Regions from separate parts of the Fictibacillus sp. WQ 8-8 genome, predicted to be linked through region 2. Evidence: riboswitches for the same ligand, from Rfam matches in the RefSeq annotation. Region 2 holds a riboswitch; each other region holds the start of a gene.
What was found. A riboswitch is a leader RNA that binds a small molecule or an ion and turns the genes downstream of it on or off. The one in region 2 is predicted to bind S-adenosylmethionine.

Region 1 (5,775 bases), on a different contig from region 2:
TCTTGGTTCTGGATTTCTGTTGATTCCTGCCACTATTTATTCTGCATACAGATACAGGAAAAAAGGAAAGAGAAACATTGTTTTTTTATTAATAGCCAACCTGATCGGATGCCGTTTGATTAACTCTGTTTGGAGAAAGAATTGGAAGCAGCGGCCTCCATCCACTAAACCTTTTTACATTAGGTATGGATATCCGAGTGCTCATGCGATGAATGCAACAGCGCTTTATGGTCTTTTTACACTCTTATCAAAAAAATTTGTTAGAACGAAATTTTGTATATTGGCAGTGCACCTTGGATTTATTTGCTGGAGCAGAATTTATCTAGGCATTCACTATATTACGGATGTACTGGCTGGAGTTGCCGGAGGAGTAATGTGGCTGGCTTTTATGGCTTCAGTGTTTTTATTCCGATCAGAGAACTCCGAAAAAAGATTTGACATCGACTTAGATCATGGTATAAGATAGGTCACATCAAGTAAATATGAACGTGTTTCTTATCCAGAGAGGTGGAGGGATATGGCCCTGTGATACCTCGGCAGCGGGTTTTTCTTTTGAAAAACACTGTGCCAATTCCAGCAAGTTCCTTTAAGGGCTTGGAAGATAAGAAGAGCAGCTCGTTTCCTTATGGATACAACATCTCTTCTTTCTTTAAGAAGAGATTTTTTTATTTAATTGAACATTATATTTGTTTCTTATCCAGAGAGGTGGAGGGATTGGCCCTTTGAAACCTCGGCAGCGGGTTCCCGGTTTAATGGGAATACTGTGCCAAGTCCGGCAAGCGATTAGCGCTTGGAAGATAAGAAGAGATCAGCCACTCATCTATGCGTCAGGCCTCTTCTTGTTTTCAAGAAGAGGCTTTTTTTGATGTTTTAACAGTAGCGAGAAAGGAGATCACATCATTGATTCGATTTGAAGAGGTAACCAAAATTTATGAGAGTGGCAAAAGCCAGGTAAGAGCGTTAAACAATGTGAGCTTTGAGATAAAAAAAGGAGAGATCTACGGTGTTGTCGGATACAGCGGAGCAGGAAAGAGCTCCTTGCTGCGATGTGTGAATCTTTTGGAGAAGCCGACATCAGGGCACGTCTTTGTAGGAGAGGAGGACATGGCAAGATTGTCTCCGAAGGAACTGAGAAAAAAACGGAAAAATATCGGTATGATTTTTCAGCATTTTAATCTGCTGAACGCAAAAACGGTATTTGATAATATTGCGACACCGCTTTATCTTCTCGGCATGAAGAAATCATTCGTTAAAGAGAAGGTGAACGACCTGCTGGAATTTGTTGGCTTGTCCGAGCACGGGCATAAATATCCCGACCAGCTCTCCGGCGGACAAAAACAGCGGGTAGGCATTGCCCGGGCGCTCTCCACTGATCCGGAAGTGCTATTGTGTGATGAAGCAACATCGGCATTGGATCCGCAGACGACCTCCAGTATTTTAAAGCTTCTGAAAAAAATCAATAAGGAATACAACATTACGATTCTGATCATCACGCATGAGATGAACGTCATTCGTGAGATATGCGATTCCGTCGCTGTTATGGAGAACGGAGAAGTGATTGAGAAAGGGAGCGTTTTTGATGTATTTGCAAGGCCACAGACTGAGACGGCAAGGCGCTTCGTCAGTTCAGTTCTTCAGGATGAATTGCCTGAGTCCCTTAAAGACCTATTGAAGAAGCAGGACAGGAATCATCAGATCTTCAGGATTGTATTTACCGGAGCATCCACAGGACAACCGCTGCTGTCACAGATTGCCAAGAAATTCAACGTGGACGTCAGCGTTCTATACGGCCATGTCACAGAACTTCAAGACGTCCCTTTCGGAAACCTTGTTGTTCAATTGATCGGCGACGAACAGGAAATCAGAAGAGCGATCTTTTTCGTGAACCAGAGTGAAGTCGAAATAAGGGAGGTTGCACCTTATGCAAGTTGATTGGAGTACATTTTGGGTCGACATTTTAAATGCGGCCGGTGATACCTTAACGATGGTTGGATTTTCCTTATTGTTCTCGGCTGTAATCGGCATTCCGCTTGGCGTCGTACTCGTAGTCACGAGGATGGGGCACATTCTTGAAAACCTGGCCGTCTTTAACGTTTTGAACGCGATTGTAAACGTTCTGCGTTCGATACCGTTCATCATCTTAATGGTGGCGATTATCCCGTTTACAAGATTAGTAGTCGGTACCTCTATCGGGACATCGGCCGCGATTGTGCCATTGATTGTATATGCCGGCCCCTATATCGCAAGGCTCGTGGAAAACAGCCTGCTTGAGATCGATCCGGGCATTGTAGAGGCCGCAGAAGCCATGGGAGCTACTCCTTGGCAGACCATCTTTCGCATACTGCTGCCGGAAGCATTCAGTTCACTGATCCTGTCGTTTACGATCGCAACGATCGGCCTGGTCGGAGCTTCGGCGATGGCAGGGGCTGTTGGTGGAGGAGGCTTGGGCGATCTGGCCATTGCCTACGGCTATCAGCGATTTGATACAGACGTGATGATTGTCACCGTCGTTCTGCTCGTCATCCTTGTTCAAGGCTTGCAGAGCACAGGAAATATACTGTCCAGAAAAATTAGAAGAAGATAAAAAGAGAAAAGGGAGAAGGAAAATCGTATGAAAAAATATTCATTGATCATTTTAGTCATCGGGGTTTTAATGTCGGCATTCTTGAGCGGGTGCAGCGGCGGAGATAAAAAAGGCCTTGAAAAAGTAAAGATGGGCATCAGTGGATCTGACAGTGACGTGTGGAAGTATATCGCTAAAAAAGCAGAAAAAGAAGGCATTGATTTGGAAATCGTAGAGTTTTCCGATTATGTCCGTCCGAATCAGGCATTGTCTGACGGGGATATTGACGCTAATGCGTTTCAGACCATCTCTTACTTCAATTCGTTTAAAAAAGAACATAAATTGGATTTAGCACCGATTGCAACAACCGTCATTGCGCCTATGGGCGTTTACTCAAAAAAATACAAGAACATCAAGGATATCCCGGCTGGATCAACCATTGCTTTGCCGAATGAAGCTACGAACATGGGCCGTGCATTGCTTCTTCTGCAGAGTGCCGGGCTAATCAAACTGGAAAAGAACTTTGATGGGAATGGTGATCTGAAAAAAGTGGTGGAGAACAAAAAACACTTGAAGCTTAAACCAGTAGTTGCAGGCCAGACACCACGGGTGCTTCCTGATGTGGCCGCTTCAATCATTAACAATGGCGTTGCTGTCGACGCTGGAATGAATCCGAAGAAAGATTCGATCTTCCTTGAAAGCAAGACTGCAAAGCCATATATCAATATCATTGCAACAAGAACTGAAGATAAAAATAAAAAATCGCTGAAAAAAATTGCGAAGATCTATCAATCAAAAGATACAGCCAAGAAGATTAAAGAAATCTATAAAGGTGCAACCATTCCTACGTTTGTACCACTAAGTGAAATTGGAGAGTAATAGAGAGAGAAAGGATCTGAGATCATGACTGTAATCAGCAGAACTGCCGGAGAAATCCAGGAACAAATCCGTACGAACATTGATGTAAACCAAGCGGCTTACATTCAAACTTCTCACGAGATCCATGATAATCCAGAAATCGGAAATGAAGAAGTGTTTGCATCCAGCCTGCTGGCATCGCTGCTCGAAAAAGAGGGGTTTCAGGTAGAACGCGGAGTGGCCGGTCACGAAACGGCATTTGTTGCCCGTAAGCGTTCTATTCTAGATGGGCCATCCGTTGCCTTTTTAGCAGAATATGATGCCCTTCCCGGCATCGGTCATGCATGCGGCCATAATATCATCGGTACATCAAGTGTGGCAGCGGCCATCGCTCTTGCTTCCGTTATCGATGAGATCGGAGGAGAAGTAGCTGTTTTTGGAACGCCTGCTGAAGAAGGCGGAGAGAACGGAAGTGCGAAGGGAAGTTTTGTGAAACACGGTTTGCTGGACGGCATTGATGCTGCGTTAATGTTCCATCCAGGTAACGCTAACCGCATTACCGGGACATCGCTTGCCGTTGATCCGCTGGATTTTGAATACATCGGAAAGCCCGCTCATGCGGCTGCGGCACCGGAAAAGGGAATCAATGCACTTGATGCAGTTATTCAGTTGTTTGTCGGGATTAACGCACTGCGCCAGCATGTGGCGGACGATGTGAAAATTCATGGCATCATTACACACGGGGGAGACGCTCCTAATATTGTGCCTGAATATGCGAAGGCCCGTTTTTACATTCGTGCTTCCACAAGAGCAAAACTGAATGAGACAACGAAAAAAGTAAAAGCCATCGCAGAAGGTGCTGCCCTTGCAACAGGCGCAAAGCTTAATGTTATTGCTTTTCAGAATCAGGTGGATAACCTTTTATTAAATCGATCGTTTGATAAAGTGTTTCAAGAACAGCTGGAGAGTCTGGGTGCAGAAGTAGATACCTCACACCGATGCGGACTTGGTTCGACTGATGCCGGTAACATCAGCCAGGCAGTGCCAACCATCCATCCCTATCTTCAAATCGGCCCTGATCACATAGTCGGACATACGGATGAGTTCAGGGAGGCGGCAAAGTCAGAGCAGGGCGATCAGGCGCTTATTCTCGGTGCAAAAGCGCTCGCTTTGACCGGTTTTCAGCTGCTCACGAACGGTGAAGTGCTGGCTGGCATCAAGAAGGAATTTGAATTGAATAAAGCTAAGGAACTTGCTTCGGTCTAAAGAGCGATTTTGTCGATATTGAGCTTATTTTTGATTAATTGAGCGGAACTCAACATTTTTGAGCTAAACTTCAATTAATTGAGCCAAATCAGAAATAATTGAGCCTAACTTCAATTAATTGATCCTATTTCATTATTCAGACTTCTTCGCAAGCTTTTTGTTAACTCTTAAAAGCCCTCAATCTCCCTGGAGGGCTTTTTTCTTAGCACTTTTTTTCATTTTCTCCAGCCAAGTGGTACCATACAAACAAGGAGGCGGTACATATGATAAAAAGTATTTCTGATACAGCTGTATTACAAAACGGTTTAAAGATGCCATGGCTGGGTCTTGGGGTATATAAAGCAGAAGAAGGCCAAGAGGTTATTGACGCAATTAAACATGCGGTCGCCGCCGGCTACAGAAGCATCGATACAGCTTCGTTCTATAAAAATGAAGAAGGTGTAGGAGAGGCTGTTAAACAGGTGGATGTCCCGCGTGAAGAGCTTTTTATTACGACCAAGGTCTGGAATACAGAACAGGGATATGAGGAGACGCTGCGCTCATTTAAAGAGAGCCTGAAAAAGCTTGATATGGATTACGCAGACCTGTTCCTTGTTCATTGGCCGGTGTCTGGCAAGTATAAAGAGACGTGGAAAGCATTAGAAACGCTTTATAAAGAGGGTAAGACAAAAGCGATTGGTGTTTGTAATTTTAAAATTCACCATCTGGAAGACCTTATGAAAGACTGTGAGATTAAACCGATGGTCAATCAAGTGGAGTACCATCCCCGCCTTACACAAAAAGAACTGTTGGCTTTCTGCAAAGATCATCAAATCCAGCTGGAAGCATGGAGACCGCTGTTAAAGGGTGAAATCTTTGATGAGCCGATCCTGATGGCATTGGCAGAAAAGCATAATAAAACGGTAGCACAGGTTATTCTCCGCTGGGATCTTCAGAATGGAGTAATTACCATTCCTAAATCAGTGAATGAAAACCGTATTAAGGAAAATGCCGATATCTTTGATTTTGAATTAAGCATGGAAGACATGGAGCAGATTGATTCATTGAATAAAGATCTTCGAAACGGCCCAGATCCGGACGAGTTTTAA
Region 2 (5,775 bases):
CATTCGTTTTGATATTAAAAATATTAAACAAATATGGCATGAAGTGACCCCCCTTCTTCTTTTATTGCTCCATTTCATTAAGGCTGGTTTGCAACCGAAGTATCTGCATTTCCGTATTCATTTTGATCATTAACATCCGGATCAAAGACCATGTTTTTCATCATGGCTTCTGCTGGTGAATGATCTCCTACAGAACTATTGTCGCCTGTAGATTTTGTATTTGCTGTATGGCTATTATGAAAGGTTGATCCCAGATTCAATGAACTGTTGCTCGCCAGACTATTTATCTTCAGATAGTAAATATTAACCATGCACCCCATTGCTATCTCCACCTTTAAAAGTGTTAGTGTAGTGTATGATAAATGTCCCTTAAAGGTGAAAAACGGGAATCAGGCTATTGCGGCTGCTCCTTTCCACTTTTCCACCATGTCTCCCCGAGCAACAGTACCTTAAGCCTGTGATCTTTCAGTTCTTTTCTTCCCCATTCTTTATGCAAACGCTCCAAGGCTTCAGGCCCTGTATCATCCGCCAGCCTGTAAGCTCCGTAATGCATTGGAATACAGTAGGCTCCCTTTGTTTCCTGAAAAGCTTTCACAGCATCTTCAGGATTAATATGCGATATTTTCATAAACCACTCCGGTTCATAAGCCCCTATCGGCATAAGAACGGTATCGAGTTCAAATTGATCTCCAATCTCCTTAAAGCCTCTGAAATACCCGGTATCTCCTGCAAAACCTGTCTTCATGTCTTGAATGACCCATCCTCCCCAGTGAGAAGTATTCATATCAAATGCCGTCCTCCTGGTCCAATGCTGAGCAGGGACGAACGTGAGCGACAGCCCCTTTTCAGTAAATTTATCCCACCAATTGGCTTCGAATACCTTCTCATATCCTTTTTTCTGAAACATTGATTTCAAACCTGCTGGCACGTAAAAGGAAATATCTCCTGTCAGATTTTTAATACTTGGAAAGTCAAGGTGGTCGTAGTGGCCATGGGAGATGAGGACGAGATCGATCTCTGGCAGGTGGCTGATGGGAATTCCGGGATCAGTCAGCCGCTTTTGCAGCCCCATCTTTTTTGCCCAGACAGGATCGGTCAGAATATTGCATCCGCCCATCTGAATGAGAAAAGTAGAATGGCCGATCCATGTGATGGAATGATGCTGCCGGTTTTCTTTTAATCTGCTGATCTCCTTTTTCGGGCTTTGCGGAATCTGCTGAGCTAAATCTTTTTTGTTGCCGCGCCTTTCTCTTCTCCACCGCAGCAAATCTTTAAATGTATGTGTGTTTTGTATCCCGTCAAGGTTGGTATACTTATTCTTCATTTATAGGAGTCCCCCTGTGATAAAAACTCAACCATTTTTTTCATTTGAAAAAGCTATTGAAATCTTCCAACAATTATTGTAAGGTATAGAGAATTAATTTTATAGCGATTTGGTTTCTTATCCAGAGAGGTTAAGGGAATGGCCCGTTGACACCTCAGCAACCTTCAGCTCTGCAGCTGAAAAGGTGCTAAGTCCAACAAGTTCGAATCGAACTTGGAAGATAAGAAGAATGACCTCGAACTTTCAAAGTCTTCTTCTTTAAGAAGGCTTTTTTTATTTTATTGGGCCGCTGGAAGATACCGAACTAACGGGAGGACCGCATAATGGGATTATTGAAAGATCTTGAAGACAAAATCTTGATTGCCGATGGGGCAATGGGAACACTTCTCTACTCGTATGGAACGGATTGCTGTTTTGAGCAGCTGAATCTGACGCACCCTGATCAGATTCAGTCCATCCACCAGGCTTACATACAGGCCGGTGCAGATGTCATTCAGACCAATACGTACAGCGCCAACTATATTAAACTGCAAAGATATGGATTGGAGGAGCAAGTCAAAGAGCTGAATAGTGCGGCTGTAAGACTTGCAAAAAAAGCAGCTGCCAATGAAGCGTATGTACTGGGAACCATCGGAGGAATCCGTGGAACGGGCCCAAGCTCACTTACGATTGAAGAAATAAAGAGAAGCTTTAGGGAACAGCTCTACTGTCTTCTGTTGGAAGGAGTGGATGGCCTTCTTCTTGAGACCTTTTACGATTTGGAAGAATTGGAAACCGTTCTTGAAATTGCACGCAGCCAGACCAGCATTCCGATCATCTCGCAGATTTCTTTGCAGGAAGTCGGTATTCTAAACGACAGAACACCCATCAATACAGCGATTAGACGCCTTGAAGATTTAGGAGCGGATGTCGTAGGGCTGAATTGCCGTCTTGGGCCCTTTCATATGATCAAGACACTTGAGGAAGTGGAAATTCCCAAGCATGCCTATCTTTCCTCTTATCCGAATGCAAGTCTTCCTTCCTATTTGGACGGAAAATTTCAGTATGAAGGGGATGCGGAGTATTTCAAGAACAGTGCTTCACTTTTCAGAAACCAAGGCATCCGCCTGCTCGGAGGCTGCTGCGGAACAACTCCTGCTCATATTGAGGCTTTCGCTGAAGAGCTTCATGGACTGAAGCCTGTTACCGAAAAGGAAGTCAGACAGCGCCCAGAGCCTATTGCCGTTGTTGAAACGAGGCAGCAACCTGGGATTTCCCTGCCTGATATTCTAAAAGAAAGGCGATCGGTCATTGTTGAGCTTGATCCTCCCCGCAAGCTTGATACCTCCCGTTTTTTTGAAGGAGCAAAGGCATTGAAAGAAGCCGGGGCAGATGCCATTACGCTTGCAGACAACTCGTTGGCATCACCAAGAATCTGCAATACCTCCCTATCTTCTTTGGCTAAGGCACGGACTGGAGTCCAGCCGATCGTTCATCTCGCTTGCCGAGACCGGAATATTATCGGTCTGCAGTCTCATCTCATGGGGCTGCATACACTCGGACTTCACGATATTTTGGCAATTACCGGGGATCCGGCAAAGGTAGGCGATTTTCCGGGAGCTTCAAGCGTCTATGATGTTACCTCCATAGAACTGATCAAAATGATCAAACAGTTTAACGAAGGGGTTTCACTTTCCGGAAAAGACTTGGGACAAAAAACGCAATTTACCGTCGGTGCCGCCTTTAATCCAAATGTGAAGTCACTGGAAAGAGCGGTTCAGAGGGCAGAGAAAAAAATAGAAAGCGGCGCGGACTACTTTATCAGCCAGCCGGTGTACTCTGAAGAGAAACTGCTGGAGTTCCACGAAGCTGTAAAAGATCTGCCGGTTCCTTTCTACGTTGGGATTATGCCGCTCACCTCAAGCCGCAATGCTGACTTTCTTCATTATGAGGTGCCGGGCATCAAACTGACAGACGACGTGCGTGACCGTATGGCGAAGTTTAAAGACGACCCAGTTTCCGCAGCAAGGGAAGGCCTTGCCATCTCAAAATCTCTGATAGATGCCGCTTCTGAACTGTTTAATGGCCTCTATCTGATCACTCCATTCATGCGATATGAATTGACGGCTGAACTGACGGAGTATGCCTACGAAATTGACCGCAAAAAAACAAGGAGGATTCAGAATGTCTAATCAAACCCTTCAACAACAGCTTAAGAATAAAATACTGATCATGGACGGGGCAATGGGCACCATCCTCCAGCAAGCCAATCTGACTGCCGAAGACTTTGGCGGCGAAGACCTGGACGGCTGCAATGAAAACCTGAACTTTACCCGTCCTGATGTAATTCTGGATGTCCATTTGCAATATTTAGAAGCAGGTGCTGATATCGTTGAAACCAATACGTTCGGGGCCACTGATATTGTGCTCGACGAATACGGCCTCGGCTATAAAGCATATGAAACGAACAAAATAGCAGCAGAGATCGCGCGGGAAGCTGCCGATAAGGTCTCCACTCCTGATTGGCCCCGCTTCGTTGCCGGATCAATGGGACCAACAACAAAAACGTTGAGCGTTACAGGAGGCGCAACATTTGAAGGGCTGACCTCTTCCTATGAAGAACAGGCAAAAGGCCTTCTGGACGGCGGGGTTGATTTGCTTCTCCTCGAGACCAGCCAGGATATGCTCAATGTTAAAGCAGGTTTTATCGGCATTAAACGGGCGTTTAAATCAGCCGGAAAGGAAGTCCCGCTCATGGTGTCAGGCACGATTGAGCCGATGGGTACGACACTGGCCGGCCAATCGATTGAAGCCTTTTACATCTCGCTTGAGCACATGAAACCTTTGGCTGTAGGGCTCAACTGTGCAACGGGGCCGGAATTTATGACCGACCACATCCGCTCCTTATCCGCACTGTCTCTTTCAGCGGTAAGCTGTTATCCGAATGCCGGCCTTCCGGATGAAGACGGGAACTATCATGAAACACCAGAAACTCTCGCAAAGAAAATCAGCGCCTTTGCCGCAGAAGGCTGGCTCAACATCGCCGGCGGCTGCTGCGGCACGACACCAGACCATATAAGGGCCATCGCAGAAGCGTTAAAACCGCTGAAGCCGCGTACTGTCCCAGAAAGCCATTCCCATGCCGTGTCGGGGATTGAGCCGCTGATCTATGATGATCCATCCATGCGCCCATTGATGGTCGGCGAACGTACCAATGTTATCGGTTCACGAAAATTTAAGCGGCTGATCGCCGAAGGCAAGTTTGAAGAAGCGGCAGAGATCGCCCGCGCGCAAGTTAAGAAAGGCGCGCATGTCATAGATATCTGCCTTGCGGATCCTGACCGTGAAGAGCTTCAGGATATGGAAAATTTTATTAAGGAAGCTGTAAAAAAAGTGAAAGTGCCTCTTGTTATTGATTCAACGGACGACGAGGTGCTGGAGATAGCCCTGAAATACTCGCAGGGAAAAGCCATTATCAACTCTATTAACCTAGAGGACGGCGAGGAGCGGTTTGAGAAAGTTGCCCCTATCATCTCCCGTTACGGAGCAGCCGTTGTTGTCGGTACGATCGATGAAAAAGGCATGGGGGTCACAACAGACCGAAAGCTCGAGATCGCCAAACGATCCTACGATCTGCTTGTGAACAAATACGGAATCTCTCCGAGCGATATTATTTTTGATCCTCTCGTCTTCCCTGTCGGAACAGGAGATGAACAATACATCGGTTCTGCCAATGCGACAGTGGAAAGTTTGAGAAAGCTGAAAGAAACACTTCCTGAATGCCAGACGATCCTTGGCATCAGCAACGTATCGTTCGGTCTCCCGCCGGTCGGCCGGGAAATCTTAAACGCGGTATATCTATATGCCTGTACACAGGCTGGGCTCGACTACGCGATCGTCAACACTGAAAAGCTGGAACGCTATGCTTCTATCCCAGAAAAGGAAGTAGAGATGGCAAAAGCCTTGCTGTTTGAGACGAACGACGAGAATCTGGCAGCCTTTACAGAGTTCTACCGAGGCAAGAAAAAGGAGGCAAAAACTCCGGTCTTGGAACTGCCTCTTGCTGAGCGCCTCGCCTTTTACGTGGTCGAAGGAACGAAAGAAGGACTCATTCCGGATCTTGACCTTGCTCTGGCACAGTATGATGCGCCTTTGGAAATTATAAATGGACCTCTTATGGCCGGGATGGAAGAAGTCGGCCGGCTCTTTAACGATAACCAGCTCATCGTAGCTGAAGTCCTCCAGAGCGCTGAGGTGATGAAGGCTGCCGTCGCCCACCTAGAGCCCCATATGGAGAGCAGCGGTGCGGTCAGCACGAAAGGTAAGGTCGTTTTGGCCACGGTTAAAGGGGACGTCCATGATATCGGCAAAAACCTTGTAGATATTATCCTTGGCAATAATGGATTTGAAGTGGTGGATCTCGGAATTAAAGTTACGCCGCAAGAACTGATTCAGGCCATTCAGAGGGAGAA
Region 3 (5,775 bases), on a different contig from region 2:
GCGTTTGCTTGATCTTTAAGTGCTTCTGCTTTATCTGTTTTTTCCCAAGGAAGCTCAACGTCTGTACGGCCAAAGTGTCCGTATGCCGCTGTCTGTTTGTAGATTGGACGGCGAAGGTCAAGCATTTTAATGATTCCCGCAGGACGAAGGTCGAAGTTTTGGCGCACAAGATCAACCAATACTTCTTCAGAAACTTTTCCTGTTTCGAATGTGTTGACAGCGATCGATACAGGCTGTGCTACACCGATTGCATATGCAAGCTGAACTTCTACTTTGTCAGCAAGTCCGGAAGCAACGATGTTTTTCGCTACGTAACGAGCGGCGTACGCTGCAGAACGGTCAACTTTAGTTGCATCTTTACCGGAGAATGCTCCACCACCGTGGCGAGCATATCCGCCATACGTATCAACAATGATCTTACGGCCAGTTAATCCAGCATCACCTTGTGGTCCGCCGATAACGAAACGGCCAGTCGGATTAATGAAGTATTTTGTGTTTTCGTCGATCAATTCTGCAGGAACAACAGGCTTGATGACTTGTTCTTTAATGTCGGCTTGAATTTGCTCAATTGTAATTTCTGGATGGTGCTGAGTGGAGATAACAATCGTATCGATACGAACCGGTTTGTCATCCTCATCATATTCCACCGTTACTTGAGTTTTACCATCCGGACGAAGGTAAGGAACTTCTTCGGTTTTACGCACTTCAGCCAATCGGCGGGACAGGCGGTGTGCCAAAGAGATCGGAAGCGGCATAAGTTCAGGTGTTTCATTGTTGGCATAACCAAACATAAGACCTTGGTCACCAGCACCGATCGCTTCGATTTCTTCATCAGTCATTGAGCCTTCACGAGCTTCAAGCGCTTGGTCAACACCCATCGCGATATCCGCAGACTGCTCATCAATGGATGTAAGAACTGCGCATGTTTCAGAATCGAAACCGTATTTTGCACGGTCATAGCCGATTTCTTTGATCGTTTCGCGAACGACTTTTGGAATATCAACATAAGTAGATGTGGTGATTTCACCAGCAACAAGCACAAGGCCTGTCGTTACGGATGTTTCACAAGCGACACGTGCGTTCGGGTCGTTTGCAAGGATTTCATCCAGGATCGCATCGGAAATTTGGTCACAAATTTTATCCGGATGCCCTTCCGTAACTGATTCAGATGTAAAAAGACGACGACTTTTAGACAATTGAGATCCTCCTTCTCTATTGAAAGCATAGAGCAATTTTTTTATAAGATACGGTACTCATTCCTATATGGATACTTTGTTTTGTAAAATATTCAGGTTCAAACTGTTTTAAGACATAAAAAAAGCCTTTCCCTGGACCTAAAATACACGAGGGAAAAGGTCTTATGTCTACGCCTTCACCTCTTATTTTCAAGGTTTTTTCACCTTGCAGGTTAGCACCTTTTCACTTCACTGCACAAGATGCATATGTGATGATGAAGTGTCGGTTGCTGGGTTTCATAGGGCCTGTCCCTCCACCTACTCGGAATAAGAGTAGCCGTTCCCGAAATATAATAGCGCAGTTCGACAAACCTGTCAACTTGAAAAGCTATACTCTCCCTCTCCAGCGGGAGTCTGGGCGATCCTTCAAACGGAATTAAGTACCTATTATAAATGAAAGATTATGCTTTTAAAAACAAAGAGCCTGATTTATGAACCAATTTACAATTTGCTAAATAAAATAGTATACATTATTTGTTTCAATGTGTTATACTAATTTCGAATTTACTTACGATATTAATGATAAATATATTTCTTAAAAGGATGGTTTTGCGAACATGAATACGGTTGATTTAACGACGACTTTAGATGACATTCTATCCAGCGCTGCTACTCATGAAAATCTACCTGTACCTATGCTTGTTGAAAAGGCGCTGCTCCGAAATGAAGGCATTTTATCTTCAACCGGTGCTCTCAGGGCCACTACTGGAAAATATACTGGACGTTCTCCCGAAGACAAATTCATCGTGGATGAAGCTAGCACACAAGATAAAATAAACTGGGGCAAAATCAATAAGCCCTTTAACGAAGAGAAATTTGAGCAGCTCTATAAAAAAGTACTTCATTACTTAGGACAAAAAGAGGAATTGTTTGTATTCAAAGGATTCGCTGGTGCCGACCACGCGTACAGGCTGCCTATTCAGGTGATTAATGAATTCGCTTGGCATAACCTGTTTGCCCACCAAATGTTCATCCGTCCGACAGCTGAAGAACTAAAAGGAATCGAAGCGGGATTCACCGTGGTATCTGCACCAGGATTTCAAGCAGATCCTGCTGTAGACGGGACCAATTCTGAAACCTTCATTATTATATCATTTGAGAAGCGTATCGTATTGATCGGAGGAACTGAATATGCAGGAGAAATTAAAAAGTCCATCTTCTCAGTAATGAACTACATTCTTCCTGAAAAAGGGATCCTTTCTATGCATTGCTCCGCAAATGTCGGGCAGGAAGGCGATGTAGCTCTGTTCTTCGGATTATCCGGTACCGGGAAAACTACGCTCTCTGCTGATCCGCATCGTTCATTGATCGGTGACGACGAACATGGCTGGGCTAATACTGGTGTTTTTAACATTGAAGGCGGCTGCTATGCAAAATGCATCAACCTCTCTGAAGAAAAAGAACCGCAGATCTGGAATGCGATCCGTTTTGGAAGCGTTCTCGAAAATGTCGTTCTTGACCATGAAACTCGCGTAGGTGATTATAGTGACGGTACGTTGACTGAAAATACTAGGGCTGCCTATCCAATTCAGGCGATCCCGAATATTATCCAGCCAAGTGTTGCTGGTCATCCGAACACGATCATCTTCCTGACAGCTGATGCATTCGGCGTATTGCCTCCGATCAGCAAACTGACAAAAGAACAGGCCATGTATCATTTCCTTTCCGGCTACACGAGCAAACTTGCCGGAACAGAACGAGGAATCACATCTCCTCAAGCGACCTTCTCAACATGCTTCGGTGCGCCGTTCCTTCCATTGGAAGCAACTGTATATGCCGAAATGCTCGGAGAAAAAATCGATCATCATGAAGTAGAAGTATACCTGGTGAATACCGGATGGTCAGGCGGAGAATATGGTGCCGGCAAGCGCATGAACCTTTCCTACACAAGAGCCATGGTTCAGGCTGCCCTTCAAGGGGAATTAAAATCTGTAGAGACGATAACCGACCCTATTTTTGGACTGCATACACCAGTACATTGCCCAGGTGTTCCTGATCAAGTACTTCAGCCGAAAAAGACTTGGGAGAACCCGGAAGATTACGACCGCAAAGCAAAAGAGCTTGCAGGTAAGTTCAAGGAAAACTTCGAAAAATTCAACAATGTGCCAGCAGAAATTAAAAGTGCAGGACCGCTTTGCTAAGCTACATCCAAAACTCCTACAAACCGCTTCCCAGCCGAAGCGGTTTTTTATTTTCCATAAAAAGGTTGAAGTCGACACTTGTGTCATTTATAATAACGACATAAGTGTCATTTTAATTCCGAGGAGTGATCTCATGGAAAAGAAAGCAGGTAATACATTAAGGCAGAATAAATCTTTTAAGTTTTTAATGTCGGCACAGGTCATTTCCAATCTTGGTGACTGGCTTAGCATCATGGCTATTTTTTCATTGATGGCTTTTAAATGGAACGCCTCACCGCTGGAGATGTCATTTGTCATTATTTCACTTGGACTCCCCATGACGGTTCTTGGACCGGTTGCTGGCGTGATCGCCGATCGCATGAACCGTAGAACCATCATGGTCTGTTCTGATTTTTTCCGCTGTATCATTATTCTTGGTTTGATCGTTGCATCTGTGCCTTGGCATGTGTACATTCTGCTCATTCTTCTGGGAATCTTCTCCTCTCTTTTTACTCCCGCCAAAAGCGGCATGCTGAAAGAAATCGTGTCCGATGACGATATGCAGCAGGCTGCTTCGATCAGCTCTGTCATCCAGGACGCGACGAAGATTATCGGTCCTGCCATCAGCGGATTTTTAGTAACCACGGCTGGAATCAGCAGCGTTTTTATTCTTGATTCAGCCAGCTTTCTCTTGTCCGCTTTGCTGCTGTTCGTGCTTCCAGGTGTTAAACCGCTTCACGTAAAAGAAAAACGCACAAAAGGATCTGTTATATCAGATTTAAAAGAAGGCTTTCAATATATGAAAACCGTACGCTTTATTTTGTTTGGCACTGGTCTCATGTTTGTTTCCATGTTGATCTTGCAGATGGCGGATGCCCAGTTTTCCGTTCTGATCCGATTACTCGAGACGGGCAGCCCGGCATTGGTAGGTTTAGTGGTCACCTGCTCAGGAGTTGGCTTTCTCGTGACCGGCCTATGTTTGACAAAATGGCAGATCAGATCTCCATGGCTGGCGATGACGATCGGTATCTTCTCGCTTGGAGGCGGTTTTATGATCATGGGATATCTGGCTTCTCTCCAGCTTCCCCACCCATTTATCTGGGCTCCTGCGCTAACCTTCTTAGCTGCCTCAGGCGCAGGTTTAATCTTCATCCCTTTCAATACAGCCGTTCAGAGACTAACACCCGTTCATATGACAGGAAGAGTATTTGGCCTGACGGGAAGCATTATAATGCTAGCGACACTTATAGGCCCGGTGACTGGCGGATTTGCTGGAAATCAATTCGGAGTGATCTCCGTATTTATTGTTTCTGGCGCTGGACTTGTTACAATAAGCATAGCGGCATTGTTTTTACGAAAATCGATTGAACGGAGCGATCAGTATGTCACCGAAAGTGCCTCACGAGCACAAGGAACAACGACAGCGTGAAATTTTAATGGCATCTAAAAAAGTGTTTGCCCAAAAAGGCTATGAAGCTGCCTCTATTAAAGACATCATGGATGCCACATCCATCAGCAGGGGCGGGATCTATGCCTACTTCTCAAACAAAGAGCACATCTTTCTTTCTCTATTGGAACAAATGATGGAGGATAACCGCAAGGAGCTGGATGAGCTCCTTCAAAAGAATAATGGATCCGTTTGGAAAACTCTCCTTACCTTATTGGATGACTACAGAAGGGCTGAATACGAAGACACGGAAAATCTTTTTAGTGCGGCAATCGTTGAATATGGAATTACGCATTGGCGAAAACCGGAAAACAGAGATTACATCGAAAAACGATACGAAGGTGCAGCCAGTATTTTTAGCGTTCTAATCCAAAGGGGTGTGGACGCCAGTGAGTTTAAACCGATTGCCCCGGTTGATGATATTAGCCGGTTCATGATTAGCTTTCTTGATGGGCTAGCCATTTCAGCGATTAGTCTGACTCATGACCTCATGCGTACCGGAAAACAGATGGATCTTTTTGAATCCACATTAAAAATGATGCTCAACGTACAAAAGCCGGACTTGTCACAAAGGTGACAGCTCCGGCTTTTCTTTGTTTTGCGTTTTCATCCACTCACAAAAAGCATAGGTTATTTTCCGGTTTTCCTGCGGCGGAAAATGATGAGTATATTGCGGGTAGAACCAGGATTCTACGTTTTTCTTTGGCTCCAGGCATTCTTTCAGCATTAAAGAATGCTTGATTCCAACATTTTCATCACGGCTTCCATGGATTAATAAGAGCGGAACGTTAAGTTCGTCGCAGAAATATACAGGTGAACGTGTCCTATACCCCTCCGGATTTTTAGCAGGTGTTCCGCCGATGACCCTTTTCATCATTTTGCGGAGGTCTACTCGTTCTTCATAGGTAAGGACCATGTCAGAAACGCCTCCCCATATGACGAGTGAGCGGGCTTCAGGAAACTTTAACGCTGT

Region 1: it holds a riboswitch for S-adenosylmethionine, as region 2 does, so the genes downstream of both, M1K46_RS14485 (methionine ABC transporter ATP-binding protein) here and M1K46_RS17860 (bifunctional homocysteine S-methyltransferase/methylenetetrahydrofolate reductase) in region 2, are expected to answer to the same signal.
Region 3: it holds a riboswitch for S-adenosylmethionine, as region 2 does, so the genes downstream of both, metK (methionine adenosyltransferase) here and M1K46_RS17860 (bifunctional homocysteine S-methyltransferase/methylenetetrahydrofolate reductase) in region 2, are expected to answer to the same signal.

What each region holds. Positions count from the first base shown of each region.
Region 1 is NZ_JAMXKG010000006.1:56,695-62,469, reverse strand. Features, by position in the region: gene M1K46_RS14490 (phosphatase PAP2 family protein) at 1-466, shown strand, start outside; SAM riboswitch class I at 493-608, shown strand; SAM riboswitch class I at 691-804, shown strand; gene M1K46_RS14485 (methionine ABC transporter ATP-binding protein) at 901-1,932, shown strand; gene M1K46_RS14480 (methionine ABC transporter permease) at 1,922-2,584, shown strand; gene M1K46_RS14475 (MetQ/NlpA family ABC transporter substrate-binding protein) at 2,612-3,442, shown strand; gene M1K46_RS14470 (M20 family metallopeptidase) at 3,467-4,687, shown strand; gene M1K46_RS14465 (aldo/keto reductase) at 4,951-5,775, shown strand.
Region 2 is NZ_JAMXKG010000008.1:88,743-94,517, forward strand. Features, by position in the region: gene M1K46_RS17845 (spore germination protein) at 1-40, opposite strand, end outside; gene M1K46_RS17850 (spore germination protein) at 78-320, opposite strand; gene M1K46_RS17855 (MBL fold metallo-hydrolase) at 395-1,324, opposite strand; SAM riboswitch class I at 1,439-1,551, shown strand; gene M1K46_RS17860 (bifunctional homocysteine S-methyltransferase/methylenetetrahydrofolate reductase) at 1,648-3,495, shown strand; gene metH (methionine synthase) at 3,488-5,775, shown strand, end outside.
Region 3 is NZ_JAMXKG010000005.1:314,103-319,877, forward strand. Features, by position in the region: gene metK (methionine adenosyltransferase) at 1-1,196, opposite strand, end outside; SAM riboswitch class I at 1,377-1,509, opposite strand; gene pckA (phosphoenolpyruvate carboxykinase (ATP)) at 1,793-3,376, shown strand; gene M1K46_RS13485 (MFS transporter) at 3,510-4,784, shown strand; gene M1K46_RS13490 (TetR family transcriptional regulator) at 4,738-5,379, shown strand; gene M1K46_RS13495 (alpha/beta hydrolase family protein) at 5,368-5,775, opposite strand, start outside.